3 regions of the Duganella sp. GW821-FHT07F09 genome follow, and region 3 is predicted to be linked to each of the others. Evidence: riboswitches for the same ligand, from Rfam matches in the RefSeq annotation. Region 3 holds a riboswitch; each other region holds the start of a gene.
The links. A riboswitch is a leader RNA that binds a small molecule or an ion and turns the genes downstream of it on or off. The one in region 3 is predicted to bind cobalamin.
Positions count from the first base shown of each region.

Region 1: it holds a riboswitch for cobalamin, as region 3 does, so the genes downstream of both, AC07P1_RS10165 (CbtB domain-containing protein) here and AC07P1_RS13825 (TonB-dependent receptor) in region 3, are expected to answer to the same signal.
Region 2: it holds a riboswitch for cobalamin, as region 3 does, so the genes downstream of both, AC07P1_RS11465 (TonB-dependent receptor) here and AC07P1_RS13825 (TonB-dependent receptor) in region 3, are expected to answer to the same signal.

Region 1 covers NZ_JBWKQJ010000003.1:372,995-379,496, forward strand. The annotation lists gene AC07P1_RS10155 (cache domain-containing protein) at 1-547, opposite strand, end outside; gene AC07P1_RS10160 (GNAT family N-acetyltransferase) at 766-1,287, shown strand; cobalamin riboswitch at 1,364-1,593, shown strand; gene AC07P1_RS10165 (CbtB domain-containing protein) at 1,753-1,956, shown strand; gene AC07P1_RS10170 (CbtA family protein) at 1,986-2,714, shown strand; gene AC07P1_RS10175 ((2Fe-2S) ferredoxin domain-containing protein) at 2,711-3,049, shown strand; gene AC07P1_RS10180 (cobaltochelatase subunit CobN) at 3,042-6,502, shown strand, end outside.
Region 2 covers NZ_JBWKQJ010000003.1:692,137-698,638, reverse strand. The annotation lists gene AC07P1_RS11480 (ABC transporter ATP-binding protein) at 1-73, shown strand, start outside; gene AC07P1_RS11475 (HEAT repeat domain-containing protein) at 221-1,210, shown strand; gene AC07P1_RS11470 (DUF971 domain-containing protein) at 1,210-1,506, shown strand; gene AC07P1_RS11465 (TonB-dependent receptor) at 1,500-3,608, opposite strand; cobalamin riboswitch at 3,797-4,014, opposite strand; gene AC07P1_RS11460 (glycoside hydrolase family 48 protein) at 4,620-6,502, shown strand, end outside.
Region 3 covers NZ_JBWKQJ010000004.1:523,395-529,896, reverse strand. The annotation lists gene AC07P1_RS13825 (TonB-dependent receptor) at 1-1,483, opposite strand, end outside; cobalamin riboswitch at 1,567-1,758, opposite strand; gene AC07P1_RS13820 (DODA-type extradiol aromatic ring-opening family dioxygenase) at 1,970-2,782, shown strand; gene ylqF (ribosome biogenesis GTPase YlqF) at 2,880-3,830, opposite strand; gene AC07P1_RS13810 (OPT family oligopeptide transporter) at 3,961-5,946, shown strand; gene AC07P1_RS13805 (alpha/beta hydrolase family protein) at 6,212-6,502, shown strand, end outside.

The sequences.
Region 1 (6,502 bases), on a different contig from region 3:
CGAAGCGCTCGACCGTCACCACGGCGCTCAGCGCGTGGAAGCCGCTGGTCTTTCTGGTGACGGGGATGCCGACCGAGACGATGTAGCGTTTGGAGATGGGCCCCATGAACACCCGCGAAATGGCGGTGGCATCGTTGTTCTGCATGTAGGTCAACAGGTGGTCCATGCTTGCGCTGGGCAGCGCGCTGCCGTAGGGCCGGAAGGTGTTGACCAGTTGCTGCCCGGTGCCGTCTTCCAGCACGATGTTGAAAATGTCCTGGCTGGCGCAGATCGCGCGCGCCTGGCCGTAGAACTGTTTGAGGTCGTCGCCGATCAGGCTGGGGGAGGTGGCGAGCGCCTTGAGCGTCGATTCGATGACGGCGAATTCCTTGTCGATCGCCATCGCGTTGGCGTGGGCGGTCGTCATCGCGCTGCGGATAAACGCCGCGCGCGCGAGCTCGTAGTCGGAGGCGATCATCTTTACCACCATCAGCGACGCTGGGACGACGCAGGCCACCACCAGCCAGATTAGTCTCGTTCGAATGGAGGGCGCGTGAGCTCGTTTCATGATTAATCCTACCTCGCTATATTTATTCTTGATGAGGCGCGATACCCCTTTTTTCGTAATATTACAACAAGGAAAGTGCATCCGTAACCCAGTCTATCCCTTTGTTTTTATTTTCTGTACGAAAATGTTTGGGTGGCCGATATGGTCGTGTGATGACTTGAGATTTATCGTCTATCATGTTGACGAGTCTCAATCAAAATCCATATTTCGGAGCCCCAATGCAACTCATCAGCTGTACGGAAGAACGCCACGCCGCAGCCATCCTCGCCATCTTCAACGACGCGATCGCCAACTCGACCGCGCTGTACGAGTATCATCCGCGCACGATGGAAACGATGAGGAACTGGTTCGCGGCCAAGCGCGCGGGCGGCTATCCGGTCATCGGGCTGGAGGACGGGGCGGGCGAGTTGCTGGGATTCGCCAGCTACGGCGCGTTTCGCGGCTTTCCGGCCAATAAATACTCGGTCGAGCACTCGATCTATGTGCGTGGCGACCAGCGCGGCAAGGGGCTGGGACGCACTTTGCTAAGCGCCATCATCGACGCCGCGCGGCAGGCCGACCTGCACATCCTGGTCGGCGGCATCGACGCGGCCAACGCGGCCAGCATCGCCTTGCACGAGCAGTTGGGATTCGTGCACGCGGGCACTATTCGTCATGCCGCCTTCAAGTTCGAGCGCTGGCTGGATCTGGCGTTTTACCAGCTCATGCTCGCCACGCCGGCGCATCCGGTGGACGGCTGACACCAGGACGACTCGACACCGACCCGCGCACGATGGCATGATCGTCTTGCAATTCCGCAGGCGCAGACCTATACTGCGCCGGTAGTCAGCTTCTGGTATCTGCAAATGATCGTTTGCAGATTTAAATGGGAAGCCGGTGCGTCGTTCCGCTGGAACGGCAATGCCGGCGCTGCCCCCGCAACGGTAAGCGAGGTTAAGGATTTGTACGATGCCACTGTGCGATTGCATGGGAAGGCGCAAATCCAGGTGTGTCCGGATGGACGCCCACTCGCCAGCCCGGAAACCAGCCAGTAGCGGTAAACACGTTTGTATTGCGGAGGGCGATACGGGTGGAGAACTGCCAAGGCTCGATCCGCGCATCTTCGTTCCGGTCCTCCCTGGCGCCGCATTCGTCTCTCCCCTGGTCCATCTTCCGATACGAGCTTTTCGACCCCGTGGTCGTCGCTGCTTTTCGGAGAAACCAATATGTCCATCAACACTATCCACGCCGGCCAGGCCCATGCCCCCGTGCATGCCCGTCCCGTCGCACTGAAAGACAAGCTGATGGCGGCCTTGATGGCCGCGAGCCTGGGCGCGGTGCTGTTGTTCGGCGCGGGGTTCGCGTCGATGGAAGCGCTGCATAACGCCGCCCACGACAGCCGCCATTCGGCGGGCTTCCCGTGTCATTGAGCCGCGCAGGGGCCGGCGCGGGCGCCGGCATGTTCAATCGCATGGTGCGAACCGCTGCGGCGGCCGGCCTGCTGGCCGGTTTGCTGCTGACCGGCGTGCAGCACCTGCAGGTGACGCGCATCATCGCGCAGGCCGAGGTGCTGGAATCGGCGGGCGGGGCGGAGCCGGTGGCGCATATGCACGCCGACGGCGCGCGGCATGTGCACGACGTGTCGCAGGAAGTGTCGCACGAAGCCCCGCACGAACATGGTGGCTGGCAGCCGGAGGACGGCGTCGAGCGCACGCTGTACACCGCGCTGGCCGACGTCAGCATGGCCGTCGGTTATGGCCTGCTGCTGGCCGCCGCCATCGGGTTGCGCGGACGGCCGGTCGACTGGCGTTCCGGCCTGTTGTGGGGCGCCGCCGGTTACGCGGTGTTCTTTCTGGCGCCGTCGGTCGGATTGCCGCCGGAGCTGCCCGGCACCGCCGCCGCGCCGGTGGCCGTCCGCCAGGGCTGGTGGATCGCGACCGCGATGTCGACCGCCACCGCGTTGGCGATGCTGGCCTTCGGCCGTCATTGGGCGCTGAAGCTGGCGGCCGTCGCGTTGCTGGTGGTGCCGCATCTGGTCGGCGCGCCTCAGCCGCTGGTCCATGCCAGCGTCGCACCGGAACATTTGCAGCGTTCCTTTGTCTACGCCACGGCGCTCGCCAATGGCGTGTTCTGGCTGGTGCTGGGCGCGCTGACCGGCTTCTTCCACAAGCGCTTCGCCGATCGATGAGAACCCACCACCGTCACTTATTCATGTGCGTCGGTCCGCGTTGCGCTCCCGTCGAGGGACGCGCGCAGGCCGTGTTCGAGCGCATGGGCGAAATGATCGACGCCCATCCGGAGCTTGCCGTCAAGCGCACGCGCACCCATTGCATGGTGGCGTGCCGCTACGAGGGACCGGTGATGGTGGTCTATCCCGAAGGCGTGTGGTACCAGCGGGTGAACGAGGCCAATGCGGAACGCATCGTCAACGAGCACTTGATCGGCGGGCGCGAAGTCGGCGACCTGATATTCCATCGCCTTGGTGAAGGCGATACCTGCGCACCGGAACCCAAAGATGATTGAAACAGCAGCCGGCCCGGCGCACGTAGCACTGCTGACGCATGCGTCCAACGATCTGACGGTATTGCACCAGGCGCAGGCGCAGCTGCCTTCGGGCTTCGCTGGCGTGGCGGGAGTCAACCTGCAGTCGCTCGATGCCGATACCTCGATGGCGGCGTTGTTGGCGGGGGATTTGCGCGCGGCGCGGGTGATCATCGTGCGCGTGTTGGGCCGACTTGGCGGCGTTCCCGGATTTACGGAACTGGTGGATCACGCGCGCCGCCATGGCCGGCATTTGATCGTCGTCAGCGGAACCGGTGAGCCAGATCCCGAGCTGGCCGCTGTGTCGGCGGTATCGGCGGACGTGCTGCAGATGACATTGAAGTACTTCCAGGCCGGAGGCAGCGCCAATCTGGCGCAGCTGCTGCGCTATCTGTCCGACCACCTGCTGTTGACCGGCTTCGGTTTCGAGCCCGCGCATCCGCTGCCGGAACACGGCATTTATCATCCCGACCTGGCGCCCGGAGCCGGCCTGGCGGATTGGCTGGCGCTGCGCGATTCGGCGCGTCCAAGCGCGGGCATCGTGTTTTATCGCGCCCACTGGATGAGCGGGAACACGCGCTTCATCGACGCCATGCTGGCCGCGCTGGAAGCGCGCGGCATGAACGTGCTGCCGGTGTTTACGTCGTCGCTGCGCGCAGGCGCCGGCGATGGCGGCAGCTTGCCCAGCGCGCTGCGCTATCTCGCCGATGCGTCGGGAGTGCATATCGATGTGCTGATTAATACCACCTCGTTCGCGATGGGCGAGATCACGCCGGGCGGCCCGACGCCGGCTGGATGGTCGGTCGGCGTGCTGGAGGCGCTCGACGTTCCGGTGCTGCAGGCCATCGCCAGCGGCATGACCCTGGAACAATGGAGCCAGTCGGCGCGCGGCCTCAACCCGCTCGATACGGCGATGAACGTGGTGCTGCCGGAATTCGACGGCCGCATCATCACGGTGCCGCTATCGTTCAAGGCGCGCGCGGCCGGCTTGCCGAACGAGGCGGTCGAGTACGACCCGCTGCCGGACCGGGTGGCACGCATCGCCGGCATCGCCTCACGTTTCGCGCGTCTTAAGCGCTTGCCCAACGCCGAGAAACGCGTGGCTTTCATGTTCACCAATTCGAGCAGCAAGGCTTCGCAGATCGGCAACGCGGTCGGGTTGGATGCGCCGGCGTCGCTGATTCGCATCCTGGAAGCGATGCGGGCCGACGGCTACGATGCGGGTCAACCCACGGGTGACGGCACGGCGTTGATTCATGACCTGATAGCGCGCTGTTCCTACGACAATATCTATGTGACCGCCGAGCAGTTGCGGCATGCCGCCGGCCGGGTGCCGGCGGCGCTGTATGCGCAATGGTTCGCGGAGCTACCGGAGTCGTTGCGGGACAAGATGACCGCGCAGTGGGGAGAGGCCCCTGGCGAAGCCTATGTCCATGATGGCCATCTGTCGTTGGCGGGAATCGAGATGGGCAATGTCTTCGTGGCCTTGCAGCCGCCGCGCGGCTATGGCATGGACCCGGATGCGATCTATCATCAGCCGGACCTGCCGCCGACGCATCACTACTACGCGCTGTATCGCTGGCTGCGGAACGAGTGGCGCGCCGACGCCATCGTCCACGTCGGCAAGCATGGCACGATGGAGTGGTTGCCGGGGAAGGGTGTCGGCTTGTCCCAGGAGTGCTTCCCCGATGCGTTGCTGGGCGACGTGCCGCTGTTTTATCCGTTCATCATCAACGATCCGGGCGAGGGCTCGCAGGCGAAGCGGCGCGGCCACGCGGTCGTCGTCGATCACCTGACGCCGCCGATGACCACCGCCGACACATACGGCGCGCTGGCCCAACTGACGCAACTGGTCGACGAATACTATCAGGTCGAGGTGCTGGACCCCGCCAAGCTGCCGTTGTTGCAGCAGCAGATCTGGGAGCTGGTCAAGCAGACCAATCTGAATTCCGATTTGCAGATGCGGCTACTGCATCATGACCATGACCACGGCCATGGCCATGCGCACCACCATCATGATCACGACCACCATCACGACCATGATCATGACCACGATCATGGCGGCGGTCCACCGGCGGCGCTGGCGGCGATGGGCGGCTCCGATGTGGCCCACCTGATCGAGGACCTTGACGGTTATCTATGCGAACTGGGTTCGGCGCAGATACGCGACGGCCTGCATATACTGGGCCGCTGCCCCGACGACGAACAGATGCCGGACATGCTGGTGTCGCTTACGCGGTTGCCGAACCTCGACATCCCCGGTCTGCAATCCGAGGTGGCGCGGTTGTTCGGGCTGACCATGGAAATGCTGCTGGACCAGCAGGCGCGCCGTTTGAATGTCGTGCCGGCGCTGGCGCGGCTGGCCGGCCGCGCCGTCGTTTCGCGTGCCAATGCGCTGGACGCTGTGGATGTCTTGTGCCTGCGTCTGTACGAAGAACTGGGCGTCCGGCGCTACGATCCGGCGCATATCGATGCGGCAATCGACAGGGTGTTCGGTGCCCTCGATACGGCGGCCGCCACGACGCCTTTGCTGCAGCCTGCCTTGCGTGCCAAAGCCAATGTCCTGTCGCAGATGGGGAAGCCGCGCGCCAAACCGGCGGAGCCGCGCCAGCCGCCGCCTTCAACCGCCGTCGCAAGCGGTCCTGCGCGCTTCGATGCCATTCGCCGCATCCTTGGTTTTGCCTGCCGCGAGCTTGTGCCGAACCTGGTCCGCGCGACGGACGAAATCGATAATTTGTTGAATGGGCTGTCGGGCCGCTACGTGCCGGCCGGCCCCAGCGGGTCGCCGACGCGCGGCATGGCGCAGATTCTGCCGACCGGCCGCAATTTCTATTCGGTCGATCCGCGCAGTGTACCGTCGCAGTCGGCGTGGCGTGTCGGCCAGCAGCTCGCGCGCGAAGTGCTGGAACGGTATCAGCGCGAGAGCGGCGATTATCCGGAGAGCGTCGCCATCAGCATCTGGGGCACCAGCGCGATGCGCACCCACGGCGACGATGTCGCGCAAATCCTGGCACTGCTGGGCGTGCGGCCGGTATGGCGCGCGGAGAGCCGCCAGGTCAGCGGCGTGGAGATCATTCCGCTGGAAGAGCTGAAACGCCCGCGTATCGACGTCACCACCCGCATCAGCGGCTTTTTCCGCGACGCCTTCCCGCAATTGATCGACCTGATCGACGACGCCGTCAACCAGGTCATCGCGCTGGACGAACCGCCCACGCACAACTTCGTGCGCAAGCACTATCTGGCCGAGCTGGCGGACTGGCTTGGGCAGGGTGTCGATCAGGATGAAGCCGCGCGTCGCGCCGGGTATCGCATCTTCGGCGCCAAACCGGGCGCCTATGGCGCCGGCGTGCTGCCGTTGATCCAGCACCGCAACTGGGAGGCGGATGCCGATTTCGCCGAAGCCTATGTCAACTGGGGCGGCTACGCCTACGCGCG
Region 2 (6,502 bases), on a different contig from region 3:
CGCGGAATTGCCGCTGGAGCGTCTGAGCCCGCTGGGCGCCGCCACAACGCGCCAGCTGCAATTCGCGATATGAAAAATCTAAAACACGTAGGGCGAATTAGGCGGCACGCCGTAATCGGCCACGCATGCGCCGCCGACGAAGCAGGCATTGGCCGATTACGCTGCGCTAATCCGCCCTACGTGATTCCGAAAGACGCATCAGCCATCGAATAAGGACAACATGAACACCACCGACGACGACACCGACCTGCGCGAGCGCCTGGCCAACCCCGACGCCACCGTCCGCCGCATCGCCCTGCTGGACCTGGCCGACTGGGCCGGCGACGAACACGCCGGCCTGTTCATCGACGCGCTGCGCGACACCGACGCCACCGTCCGCGCCGAGGCCGCGCGCGCGCTCGAAGGCTTCGAAACCGCTGACGGCGTCGCCGGCCTCGCCCTGCTGCTGGGCGACCCGGACCAAAGCGCGCGGCTGGCCGCGGCCCAAAGCTTAAGCGAAGTAAAGCAATCGGAAAGCGCGCAAGTGCTGCTGCCCCATCTCGCCCACGCCGACCCATTCGTAAAAACCGCCGTGCTGCGCGCCGTGCGCGAACTACGCTCGCCGCACAGCTACGCGCCAGCGCTCGCCGCGCTTGCCGATAGCGACGCCGGCGTGCGCCGCGAAGCCGTCGCCGTGCTCGGGTACCTGAAACAGCCCGACGCGCTGCCCGCCCTTGCCGCCCTGATCAGCAACGATCCCGACGCCGAGGTGCGGCGCGCGGCGGTGGGCGCCGCCGGCTACGGCGCCGGCGCGGACACCGCCACCGCCTTGCTGGACGCGCTGCGCGATCCGGTGTGGCAAGTGCGCGAGGAAGCGGCAACGACCTTGGGCAAGCTGGCCTGGGTCCGGGACGGCGGCGACGCCACCAATCCGTCGTCCATCGGCGCGGCACTGATGGCGGCGCTCGACGACAGCTACTGGCAGATAAGGCTGCGCGCGGCGCGCAGCCTGGGCCGCCTGAAGTACGCAGCCGCCCTGCCCGCGCTGCTGCCCGTGCTGACCCACTCGATCAGCAACCTGCGCAAGGAGGCCGCGCTGGCATTGGGCGAGCTTGGCGACGCCGCCGCGCTGCCGGCGCTGGAGCCGGTGGCGGCCGATCCCGATCCCGAGGTGCGCAAGGCCGCGCGCCTGGCGCTGGAACAGATCCACGCGGCCACCGGGAGACATTGATGGACTACCCAAGCGAAATCAGTAACGACCGCGCCGCGCGCGTACTGACGATCGTCTGGCAGGATGGCGTGCGGCAGCAATGGCCGCATGCCCAACTGCGCGTGCACTGCAAATGCACGCAGTGCCAGTCGCAACGGCTGCTCGGCGTCAAAGCGGAGCTATCTCAGCAAACATCGCAAGTCGAACACCTGCGGATGATCGGCAACTACGGCCTGCAACTGGTCTTCGGCGACAGCCATGAACGCGGGATCTACCCGTGGCCGTATCTGCGCTCGCTGCCCGACGAGACTCAATAACGCCACTGCGCCGTCAACTCGGCGTGGCGGCGCTCGCCCAGCAGATACTGGCTGTCGCTGTAGGACGTGCTCGCATACAGCTTGTCGCCCAGGTTGCGCAGATTCAGCTGCACCAGCAGGTTGCGGTTGACGTTCCAGCCGATGGTGGCGTCGAGCGTGGTGTACGCCGGCAGCGCCTGCGTGTTGCCGTTGTCGATGAAGCGCTTGCCGACGTGGCGCGCGCCGGCGCCGGCGCGCCAGTCGTCGGCGCGGTAGCCCAGCCACAAATTGGCCGAGACCCTCGGCACATCGGTCGGACGCTTGCCGGCGCGCGAGACGTTGCCGGCTTCGATCAGGCTGTCGTAACTGGCGTCGGTGTAGGCCAGGTTGGCGTCGAGCCGCCACGCGCGGGCCAGGCCGACGCTGGCGCTCAACTCGGCGCCGCGCGACGATTGCGAGCCGCCCTGCACCGACAACGCCGGGTTGGCCGGATCGCGGGTGACGATGTCGTCCTTGCGTATGCGGTACAGCGCGGCGGTCCATTCGGCCTTGCCGCCGGCCAGCGACTGCTTGACGCCGCCCTCCAGCTGGCGCGAGCGCGTCAGCTTGTAGCGGCTGTTGGCCAGGTTCATCGACAGCAGGCTGGTCAACGGATCGCTGCCGGTGCTGAGCTGCCCGTACAACGATGTGTCCGGCGCCACCTTCCAGCTCAGGCCGAGGCGCGCCGCCGTCGACTGCAACGTCGTGGTGAAGCCTGCGGCTCCACGCAGGCTGGCCAGCGCGACCCGATAACGGTCGTGGCGCACGCCGCCCAACAGCAGCAGGCGCTCGGTGATGCTATAGGCGTCCTCGACATAGAGCGCATTGGTGGTGGTGTCGGTGGCGAAGTTGGGGCGCAGCGCGTCCGGGCTGTCGAAGCGGCCCGGATCGAATCCGGTCGGCGCCACGCTGGAGGCGCCGCCGTACGGCGAGTTATTGGTGTGGGTGAAATTGATGGTGGCCGCCTCCCAGCCGGCGACGACCCGGCTGGCGCCGCCGTTCCAGCGCGCCTCGAGGCGGTTGCCGGTCTGTTCCTGATTGTGCTTGATGGCGATATAGTCGCTGCGGTCGACCACGCCGGCCAATGGATCGTAGACATAGGTTTCGACATTGCGCCAGTTGCGCCGCGCCTTCATGTAGGCCAGCTCGTTGCTGACGGTGAGCGCCGGCGTCGCGCGCCACGTCAGCCGCGCCACGGCCTTGTCGTCGGCGAAATCGATATCGGCGTCGGCGACGTTGTAGTTCTGGTCGCGCAACGCGCGCGACAGACCGCCGTTCACCAGCGGCGTGCCGAAGTAGCGTTGCGGTTTCTGTTGCAGATGGTCCAGCTGCACATCGAGGTCGAGGTCCGGCGTCAGCGCGTAGGTCAACGCCGTCAGCAGCTTGGCGTGGCGCGCCTGGCCGCGGTCGATGAAGCCGTCGCTGTGGTCGGCGTAGGCGTCGACGCGGAACGCGCCCCGCTCCCCCAGCGCGCCGCTGCCGCCGACGCCCGCGCGCAGCGCGCGGCCGCCGCCGGCACCGGCCATCGCCTCGAACGCGGCGTCGCGGCTGGGCGCCTTGCGCACGGCGTTGATGGTGGCGCCGGTGGTGCCGCTGCCGTAGACCACAGAGCCGGGGCCGCGCAGCACTTCGATGTAATCGTAGCCCCACGGGTCCGATGGATACGTCGCCGTGCCCGAACCCACCAGCAGCCGCTGTCCGCCCTCCAGCATGGCGACGGCGTTGTTGCCGCTAAATCCGCGCGCCGAATACGCGATGCCGTTGCCGGGCGAGCTGATGTCCGTCAGGCCGGTGGTGCGGGTGATGGCGTCCTTGACCTGCAGGTCGCCGCGCGCCTGCATCGCCGCCGCGCCGAGCGACTCGACGCTGGCGGGCAGCTCGTCGGCGCGCAGATCCAGGCGGCTGGCGCTGCCGTTCCGATGCGCCAGCCCCAATCCTTCGCCGTCCCGCGCGGCCTCCCCCGTCACGGTGACGGTCTGCATGGGCTGGGTCTGCTGCGCGGCGGCGCAATGGGCGCATAGCAGCGCGATGGCGGCCACGATCGGACGGGTGGACGGGAAGTGGGCGAGGCGGGAAGGATTCATGGGCATGTCTACGTGGTCAGGTGCCGGAAACTCCGGGCGGTCAAGGTCGCGACGGCACGCGCACCGCCACGCTTGCGGCGCGCGCGGCCGCAACGGCGGCGCGAACGAACACACGCGCGGCGGCGCGCGACTGCTGTGGCGACAACGGGAAAAAACAAATATCAAGTAAAACCGCACCCCGGGTTTTACGTAACACATCGTGACTGGCCGGTCTTCTGGCTCGCCGTCATCCTTCCCCGATCCTGCCTTCCCGTGCGTTGCACAGTGGCGTACGATCGACGTCGTCAGGCTTACAGCAGCGGGGGCTGCGCCGGACTGGCGCGGGATGAAAATCCCGCGCGTCACCGGCTTCCCGTTTCACCCTCCCGCCGACAAGCGGGAGGACACCATTCACGTATTCAGCGCGCATTCTACACGCGACGACGCCGCGCTGTACAGGCCCGGGCCGTGGCGCCGCATCGTCGAATCCGGTCGCGTCCACGATGCAAGTTGTCGCGTTTACGCCCGTCGAATAAATATCTTACGCAAGCTTGACTTTAAACTACCACCGAGATTACTCTTTACCCTGAGTTGCACGGCTCCAACCGGCCCAAAAGTACGGGGGCACACCTTCCGCCGCGTCACGATCCGCGTCCGCACGCTTGCTGCCGGACGCGCTCAAATGATCAAGCGATCATCGATCGCTTTTTTTCGAGGCGAATATGAAAACGATTTCAATTCCTCGTTCCGCGCGTCATCCTGAAGACCGCTTTATTTTCCGACAGCGTTAGCCCTCCGCCCACGCACCCATAACAACACGCGTTTCACAGCACCGGCCCGACCGGCGCTGTCCTGTCTCGTCGGGCATTTTTTTGCCCGCCGGTGTCCCGCTGTCGCCGCGCAATCGGCGCAGGCGTGACAACGTGCCTGGCCGTGCGCGCATGCATGGGCCGGCGCACGCGCTGCAAGCGCTCGTGGCCTCACGCGCGCCATGGATGTTCACACTTCAATTTGAGAATAAAGGGAGACAACATGCACACCCCATCGGTTACAACCACCTTCACGCCAACCACCGCCCGCTCGTTCGCACCGCCCGACCGCAAGCTCCGGCGCCAGGCGCGGCGCTGGGCGCGCGGCCTCGCACGCGGCCTGCTGGCGCTGTCGCTGACGACCGGCGCCGCCACCATCGTCGGCCTGCCGCTGGCGACCTCCGCGCACGCGGCCGACGCCGAGTACACCAAGCGCTTCCTGGCCCAGTACCAAAAAATCAAAAATCCGGCCAACGGCTACTTCAGCCCGGAGGGCGTGCCCTACCACTCGATCGAAACCCTGATGGTCGAGGCGCCCGACCACGGCCACGAGACCACCTCCGAAACCTACAGCTTCTGGCTGTGGCTGGAGGCGCAGTACGGCCGCGTCACCGGCGACTGGGCACCACTCAACGCCGCCTGGGCCAATATGGAGAAATACATCATCCCGGCCCCCGCCGACCAGCCCACCAACAGCTTCTACAACGCCGCCAAGCCGGCCACCTACGCCGGCGAGTTCCCGCTGCCGAACCAGTACCCGGCGCCGATCTCGAGCGGCGTGCCGGTCGGCCAGGACCCGATCAGCGCCGAGCTGTTCAGCACCTACGGCAACCGCGACATCTACGGCATGCACTGGCTGCTCGACGTCGACAACTGGTACGGTTACGGCCGCTGCGGCGACGGCACCACGCGTCCCTCCTACATCAACACCTTCCAGCGCGGCTCGCAGGAATCGGTGTGGGAAACCATCCCGCATCCATCGTGCGAAACCTTCAAATGGGGCCGCACCGGCGGCACGCAGGGCTTCCTGAGCCTGTTCATCGGCGACTCCAGCTACGCCAGGCAGTGGCGCTACACCAACGCGCCGGACGCCGACGCCCGCGCCGTGCAGGCGATCTACTGGGCCTCGGAATGGGCCAAGGCGCAGGGCAAGAGCGCCGACGTGGCCAGCCTGGTCAAGAAGGCCGCGAAAATGGGCGACTACCTACGCTATGCGATGTTCGACAAGTACTTCAAGAAGATCGGCAATTGCATCGGCACGCAAACCTGCCCCGGCGGCAGCGGCGCGGCCGACGCCCAGGGCATGCGCGACAACCAGCACTATCTTCTGAGCTGGTACTACGCCTGGGGTGGCGCCACCGACAGCAGCGCCGGCTGGGCATGGCGCATCGGTTCCAGCCACAACCACTTCGGCTACCAGAATCCGCTGGCCGCGTGGGTGCTGTCGACCCAGACCGAGTTCAAGCCGCTGTCGCCGACGGCCGCCGGCGACTGGGGCAAGAGCCTGGGCCGACAGATCGAGTTCTACCGCTGGCTGCAATCGGCCGAGGGCGCCATCGCCGGCGGCGCCACCAACAGCTGGGGCGGCGGCTACGGCACGCCGCCGGCCGGCACCGCCACCTTCCACGGCATGTTCTACGACGAGAAACCGGTCTACCACGATCCGGCCTCGAACACCTGGTTCGGCTTCCAGGCCTGGTCGATGCAGCGCGTGGCCGAGTACTACTACACCAGCGGCGACGTGCGCGCCAAGGCGGTGCTCGACAAGTGGGTGGCGTGGGCCTCGGCCAACACCACGCTCAACGCCGACGGCACCTACACGATTCCTAACACCTTGTCGTGGAGCGGCCAGCCGGACAACTGGAACGCCGCCGCGCCGGGCGCCAACGCCGGCTTGCGCGTGACGGTGGTCGACGGCACCGGCGATGTCGGCATCGCCGCCGCGTTCGCCCGCACCCTGATCTACTACGGCGCCAAAGCCAACAACGCCGGCGCCAAGACCCTGGCCAAGGAGCTGCTCGACCGCATGTGGGCCAAGCACCAGGACCCGCAAGGCGTGGCGGTCGACGAGAAGCGCACCGACTACCTGCGCTTCACGGCCACGTA
Region 3 (6,502 bases):
GGAACACGCGCGCAGTCAGCTTGCGCGAGGCGTCGGCGTAGCTGGCGCCTAGTTCAAGATCGCGCGACTTTTGCGGCAGCAGCGCCACGTTGCTCACCCGCGTGAGCGCGTTCTCGTCGGCGTTGGCGATTCGATAGCTTTGACCAACCTTGCCGAACACCGTCACACCGGCAAGCGGCATATAGCTCGCTTGCAGCTCCCAAGCGTTCAGTCCCTGCGCGACGTCGTAGCCGGTAGAACCGAAACCACTCGAACTGCTGAAGTCCTTGTCGAAAATCTCGCGTCGTACCCCGGCCGAGATCCGGCCCTGATGCGCGGCGTCGAAGCGCAGCTCGTCGCGAAGATAAAACGCCTTCGATTTCTGCTCCGCGTCGGCGCTGGCGGCGGTACGCTCCCACTTGCTCAGGTCCACGCCGGCCACCACTTCATTGAGCATACCGCCGATCTCGCTCAAGCGGCGCAAGCGCGGCGAGAACTGAATCTGCTTGCTGTCGCTGGTGCCGACCGACGAACCGCCGTCGTAGAAGTACGCCGAATCGACGTTCTTCTTGCGATAAGACAGGTCGGCCGCCAGATCGTAGCCGGCCACCCGGTACTGACTGAAAACGGTGAGGCGATCGCTGTCGAGCGAGCCGTAGTTGTCGGGCGTGGTCGCCTGGCGAGGGTTGGCATTGAATTGCGCCTCGTTCAATGCCCCTGGCAAACGCATATCCTGGCGCGCGCCCTCGTAACGGAAGCCCACGCGACCGGCCTCGTTGAACCACTGCGCGCCGCCGCTGAACTGCGTTTGCTTGAATTCGTTGTTGTCGCGGTAGTTGTCGGTGCGCTGGTGACCCAGGGTCGCATCGGCCGCGAAGCCCTCCCAAGCCTGCGCGGCCGACACGCGCGCCTCGCCGGCGTTGAACCGGCCGCCCTCGACGAAAACGCTGCCACGGCGCGTGTTCTTACCGGGATTTTTGGTGACGATGTTGATCACGCCACCGGTGGCGCCGTCGCCGTACAACACGCTGGCGCCGCCGCGCGTGATTTCGATGCGGTCCACCGTATCGACCGGAATGGTCGACAGGATGGCGGTGCTCAGTTCATTTTCCGACAGGCGCACGCCATCGAGAACGATCACCAGATTCTGGCTGCTGTTGGTGCCGAAGCCGCGCAGATCGAGATCGAAATCCGGGCTGCCGTTCAGGCTTTGACGGCCGTAGACACCGCCGATCTTGCGGATCGCCGAATTGACGTCGCTGGCGCCGGAGCGGCGGATATCCTCGGCCGAGATCACCGTGGCGCCGATCGGCGCCAGGGCCGGATCGGCGTCGAAGCGGGAGCCGGTGATGACGACCGGCGCCAGCACCTGGGCGACCTGCGCGCCGACGGCTTCCTGCGCGGTGGCGGCGGCCGGGGCGATGGCGGCGGCGGTGAAGCAAAGGGAAACGGCGGCGGCCAGCAAACGTGGCGCCGAAGGCGGAACAAACGCGAAGGAATTCATGGCAAATCGTTTTCAAAAGAGACATCCGCGCCTGCGTCCCCGCAAGTCGGAAGTGTACGGAAGCCGCGCGCCGGTCGACGGCGCGCGCTCCCCCCTGTCTGGCCGATATCCGGGCTGGCCGGCGCGGTTGTCGGAGATATCTCGACAAGGCGCAGGCGTTACCGTTGCGGGGGCAGCACACCTTGGCCGGTTCGCGGAGTGCGAAAGCGGCCTGTGTTTCCCGTTTAACCGCGCACGTGAACACATGCGCAGGCACCAGAACCCGGGCATTATACGCCTGCCAACATCGACCAAGACCTGGGACCCAAGAACACCGTGGAGACACGTAGGGCGGATTAGGCGGAACGCCGTAATCCGCCACGCATGCGCCGCCACCAGCCCTCCATGATTCAGGAAATAGATATGACCTATCTACATTTCGCGCATTGATCGCCGGCCCCGGCATCCCTATAGTATGGATATCAACACCATACCCGGAGCACCACCATGAGCACCACCCAAACCCTCCCCACCTACTTCCTGTCCCACGGCGGCGGTCCGTGGCCATTCATGATGGACCAAGTAGGCCACCTCTACGCAAAACTGGACGCCTCGCTGCGCGACATCCCGCGCCAATTGGGCGTCACGCCGAAGGCGGTGCTGGTCGTCACCTCCCACTGGGAAGGCCGCGACTTCATGCTGTCGTCGTCGGCCAAGCCGCCGATGCTATACGACTACGGCGGCTTCCCTCCGCACACCTACGAGGTGCAATACAGCGCCCCCGGTGCGCCGGAACTGGCGGCGCACATCAAACAACTGCTCGATGCCGGCGGCCACCCCACGCAACTGGACGGGCAGCGCGGCTTCGACCACGGCACCTTCAGCGCCATGTACCCGGTGTATCCGAACGCGGACGTGCCGATCGTGCAGCTGTCGCTCAAGCAGGGACTCGATCCGAAAACGCATCTGGAGGTTGGCCGTCTGTTGGCACCGCTGCGCAAGGAAGGTGTGCTGATCATCGGCAGCGGCCTGAGTTACCACAATCTGCGGGCGTTCAACGCGCAGGGCGCGGCGGCGTCGCATCAATTCGACGGCTGGCTGCGGGCGGCCATGGCGCTGCCGCCGGCCGAGCGCTCGGCGGCGTTGATCGAGTGGGAAAAGGCGCCGGCCGCGCGCATGGCGCATCCGCGCGAGGAGCATTTGCTGCCGCTGATGGTGGCGTTGGGCGCGGCCGAAGACGAGCCGGCGTCCGTGCCGTATCACGAGGATGCGTTTATGGGGGCGCTGGCGGTGTCGAGTTTCCGGTTCGGCGGCGCGTAACCAACGCGGTCGGTGTTGGCGGCTCGTCGATGGCGGATTACGGCGTTCCGCCTAATCCGCCCTACGTGTCTCCTTGGCGGAGCGATATGCGGTGGTTTTACGTTCCGCGTTTGCCTTTGGCGTATTCGGCGGCCTTGGCTTCGGCGATCGCGGCTTTCTCGGCCGCCTTGGCCGCCGCCTCCACCGCGTACGTATCCAACCGCTCCTTGCGCGACGCCGGCGTCTCCAGCGAAATGCGGCCCAATGTGCCGCTACGGTAGTCGCCCAGGAAGGTGTGCGACGCCTTCTCGAAATCCAGGTCGCCGCCCTTCTGGCGGAAGCCGCGCTTGGCCGCCACGCCCTCCACCACCGCGATGCCGTCGAACGTTTCGATATCCTTGAAGCCATAGCGCGCCACCAGCAGCTGCGGGTAGTACTTCAGCATCTCGTCGGCCAGGAACACCGCCACCTCCTCCTCGATCAGCGCGTTCGAGCCGATGGCGTGGCTGGCGGCCAGCATCAAGCCGTCGCTCGGCAGCGCGATCTTCGGCCACAGCATGCCGGGCGTGTCGACCAGGATGGTGTTCTTGTCCAGATAAAGCTTCTGCTGCTGCTTGGTCACCGCCGGCTCGTCGCCGACCTTGGCCACTTTGCGCTTCAACAGCGCGTTCATCAGGGTCGACTTGCCGACGTTGGGGATCCCCATGATCATGATACGCAGCGGCTTGGTCGGCACGCCCCGGTGCGGCGCCAGTTGCTTGGCCAGTTCCGGCACGCGCGTGACGTCGGCCGGCTTCTTGGTCGTCATCGCGAACGCCGTCACGCCCTCCTGCGCGTTGTAATACGCTACCCACGCCGCCGTGGCGGCGGGATCGGCCAAATCGATCTTGTTGAGGATCTTCAAGCACGGACGCTGGCGGAACTTGCGCAGCTCCTCCACCATCGGATTGGTGCTGGCCTCCGGCAGGCGCGCGTCGACCACCTCGATCACCAGATCGGTGTTCTCCATCTGCTCCGCCGCCTTCTTCTTGGCGGCGTTCATGTGCCCCGGGTACCATTGTATCGACATGCGCTGACCTTCAAAATCGTTCTGACAATCCGCTATTTTACCTGCTGGCCCGTCCGGGATTCGGATATCATGAGTCGCTTTTCCGTTTTTCTGACCATATAAACAATATTTTTCAACCGGAGTGCTGAAGATGAGCATAGCTGCACCGTCCAACCCGAGGGAGATCACCCTCCGCGGCATTATCCTGGGCATCCTGATTACGCTGGTATTCACGGCGGCACAGGTCTACCTCGGCCTGAAAGTGGGCCTGACCTTCGCCACGTCGATCCCGGCGGCCGTCATCTCGATGGCGCTTTTGAGCGCTTTCAAGAACGCTACCATCCAGGAAAACAACATCGTCCAAACGATCGCCTCGGCCGCAGGCACCCTGGCGTCGGTGATTTTCGTGCTGCCAGGCCTGCTGATGATCGGCTGGTGGGCGCACGTGCCGTTCTGGCCGACCTTCGGCGCCTGCGCCATCGGCGGCGTGTTGGGCGTGATGTACACGGTGCCGCTGCGGCGCGCGCTGGTGTCGCAATCGAACCTGCCGTATCCGGAGGGTGTCGCCGCCGCCGAGGTGCTCAAGGTCGGCACGGCCTCGCGCGCCGGCGCGGCCGAGGGCAAGGCCGGTCTGCGCGCGGTGGTGCTGGGCGCCGTCAGCTCGGCGCTGTTCGCCGCCGGCGCCGCCGTCAAGGTCATGGCCGGTGAATTGTCGTTCTACTTCCGCACGGGCGCGGGCGCCACCGGCATCGGCGCCTCCGGTTCGCTGGCGCTGATCGGCGCCGGCCACCTGATGGGCATCACGGTCGGCCTGGCGATGCTCGCCGGCCTGGTCATCGCCTGGGGCATCATGGTGCCGCTGATGACGTCCCTGACCCCGGCCGCCGCCGGCGTCGACGCCGCCGGCCACGCGCTGGGCATCTGGAAAACCGAAGTGCGCATGATGGGCGCGGGCGTGATCGGCATCGCCGCGATCATCACGCTGGCCGGCCTGGCCAAGCCGATCTTCGGCGGCCTGAAATCGGCCATGGACACGGCGCGCCGCGCCAAGCTCGATGGCGCGGTACTGGAACGCACGGAGATGGATATGCCGATCTTCATCGTCGGCCTGGTCACCCTGGTGGCGATGGTGCCGGCCGGCTGGCTGCTCACCAGCTTCCTGCAAGGCGGCCCGCTGTCGTCGATCGCCTTCCCGCTGGTGGCCGTCGGCATCGGCTACATCCTGGTCGCGGGCATTCTCGCCGCGGCGGTATGCGGCTACATGGCGGGCCTGATCGGCTCCTCCAACTCGCCGGTATCGGGCATCGCCATTCTGACGATCCTGGGCGCGGCGCTGAGCGTGGGCATGGTCGGCCGCAGCATCATGGGTCCGGAAGTGGCGCAGGCGCTGATCGCCTTCGCGCTGTTCGTCACCACCGTGGTGCTGGCGGTGGCCGTCATCGGCAACGACAACCTGCAGGATCTGAAGACCGGCCAGCTGGTCGACGCCACGCCATGGAAGCAGCAGGTCGCGTTGCTGATCGGCGTGTTCGCCGGATCGTGCGTAGTGCCGCCGGTGCTGGAGCTGCTCAACCACGCCAACGGCTTCGTCGGCGCGCCGAATCTCGATTCGATCTCGGACCAGCCGCTGGCCGCGCCGCAGGCGTTGCTGATCTCGACGCTGGCCAAGGGCGTCATCGGCGGCAACCTGCAATGGAACCTGCTCGGCTACGGCGTGATGGTCGGGCTGCTGCTGGTGGCGATCAACTTCGTGCTGAAAAAAGCCAGCAACGACAAATACAGCCTGCCGCCGCTGGGCGTGGGCCTGGCGATCTACCTGCCTAGTTCGGTGATCACGCCGGTGGTGGTGGGCGCGGTGGCCGGCTACTTCTTCGAGCGCGCCTGCGGCAAATCGGCCGGCGGCGAAACGGCCAAGCGCCTCGCGGTGCTGGTGATGTCGGGCTTCATCGTCGGCGAGAGCCTGTTCAACGTCGCGCTGGCCGGCCTGATCGTGCTGTCGGGCGAAGGCGAACCGCTGGCGATCCACACCTCGCTGAGCGAATCGCACTCGATGATCATCTCGTTGGTCGTCGCCGCGTTCGTGGTGGTGGGCCTGTACCGCTGGTCGTCCAGGAACGGCAAGGCCGTCAACGCCTGATACAAAGCAGCAACCCGCAACTCCGGGGTCAGGTCCACCATTTCTACACAAGCTGAACCGTAACGGGACACTCGCCCGCCTTACAGCCCAGGACGTGTAGAAATGGTGGACCTGACCCCGGAGTTGTTTTTGGATCAGGGGCATTCCGTTCGGCGACGCACGACGGCGCAGTGCGATTGCGCCACAGTCATCTTGCGCCCAGGATAGACGAATTTGCAATTCGGAACTATAATTGGCAAATTCTTAACATCAACCGGGCTTCCGCATGCGCCGCAACCTTCTCCTCCGCCTTACCGCCCCCTTGTGTCTGGCCGCACTGTCGCATGGCGCCGGCGCGGCCGACGACCTGCCCGCCGTCGCCGCGTTCTTCCAGACACCGCAGATCAGCCATGTGAGCCTGTCGCCCAACGGCGCTTATGTGGCGATAGCCACCATCCTGTCCGATGGCACGCCGGCGCTGGTCATCCGCGACACAGCCGCCCCCGAGGAAGCCAAGGTCGTCAGCCAGCTCGACCCTACGATGGCGGCGTTCTACGACGTCCACTGGGTCAACGAC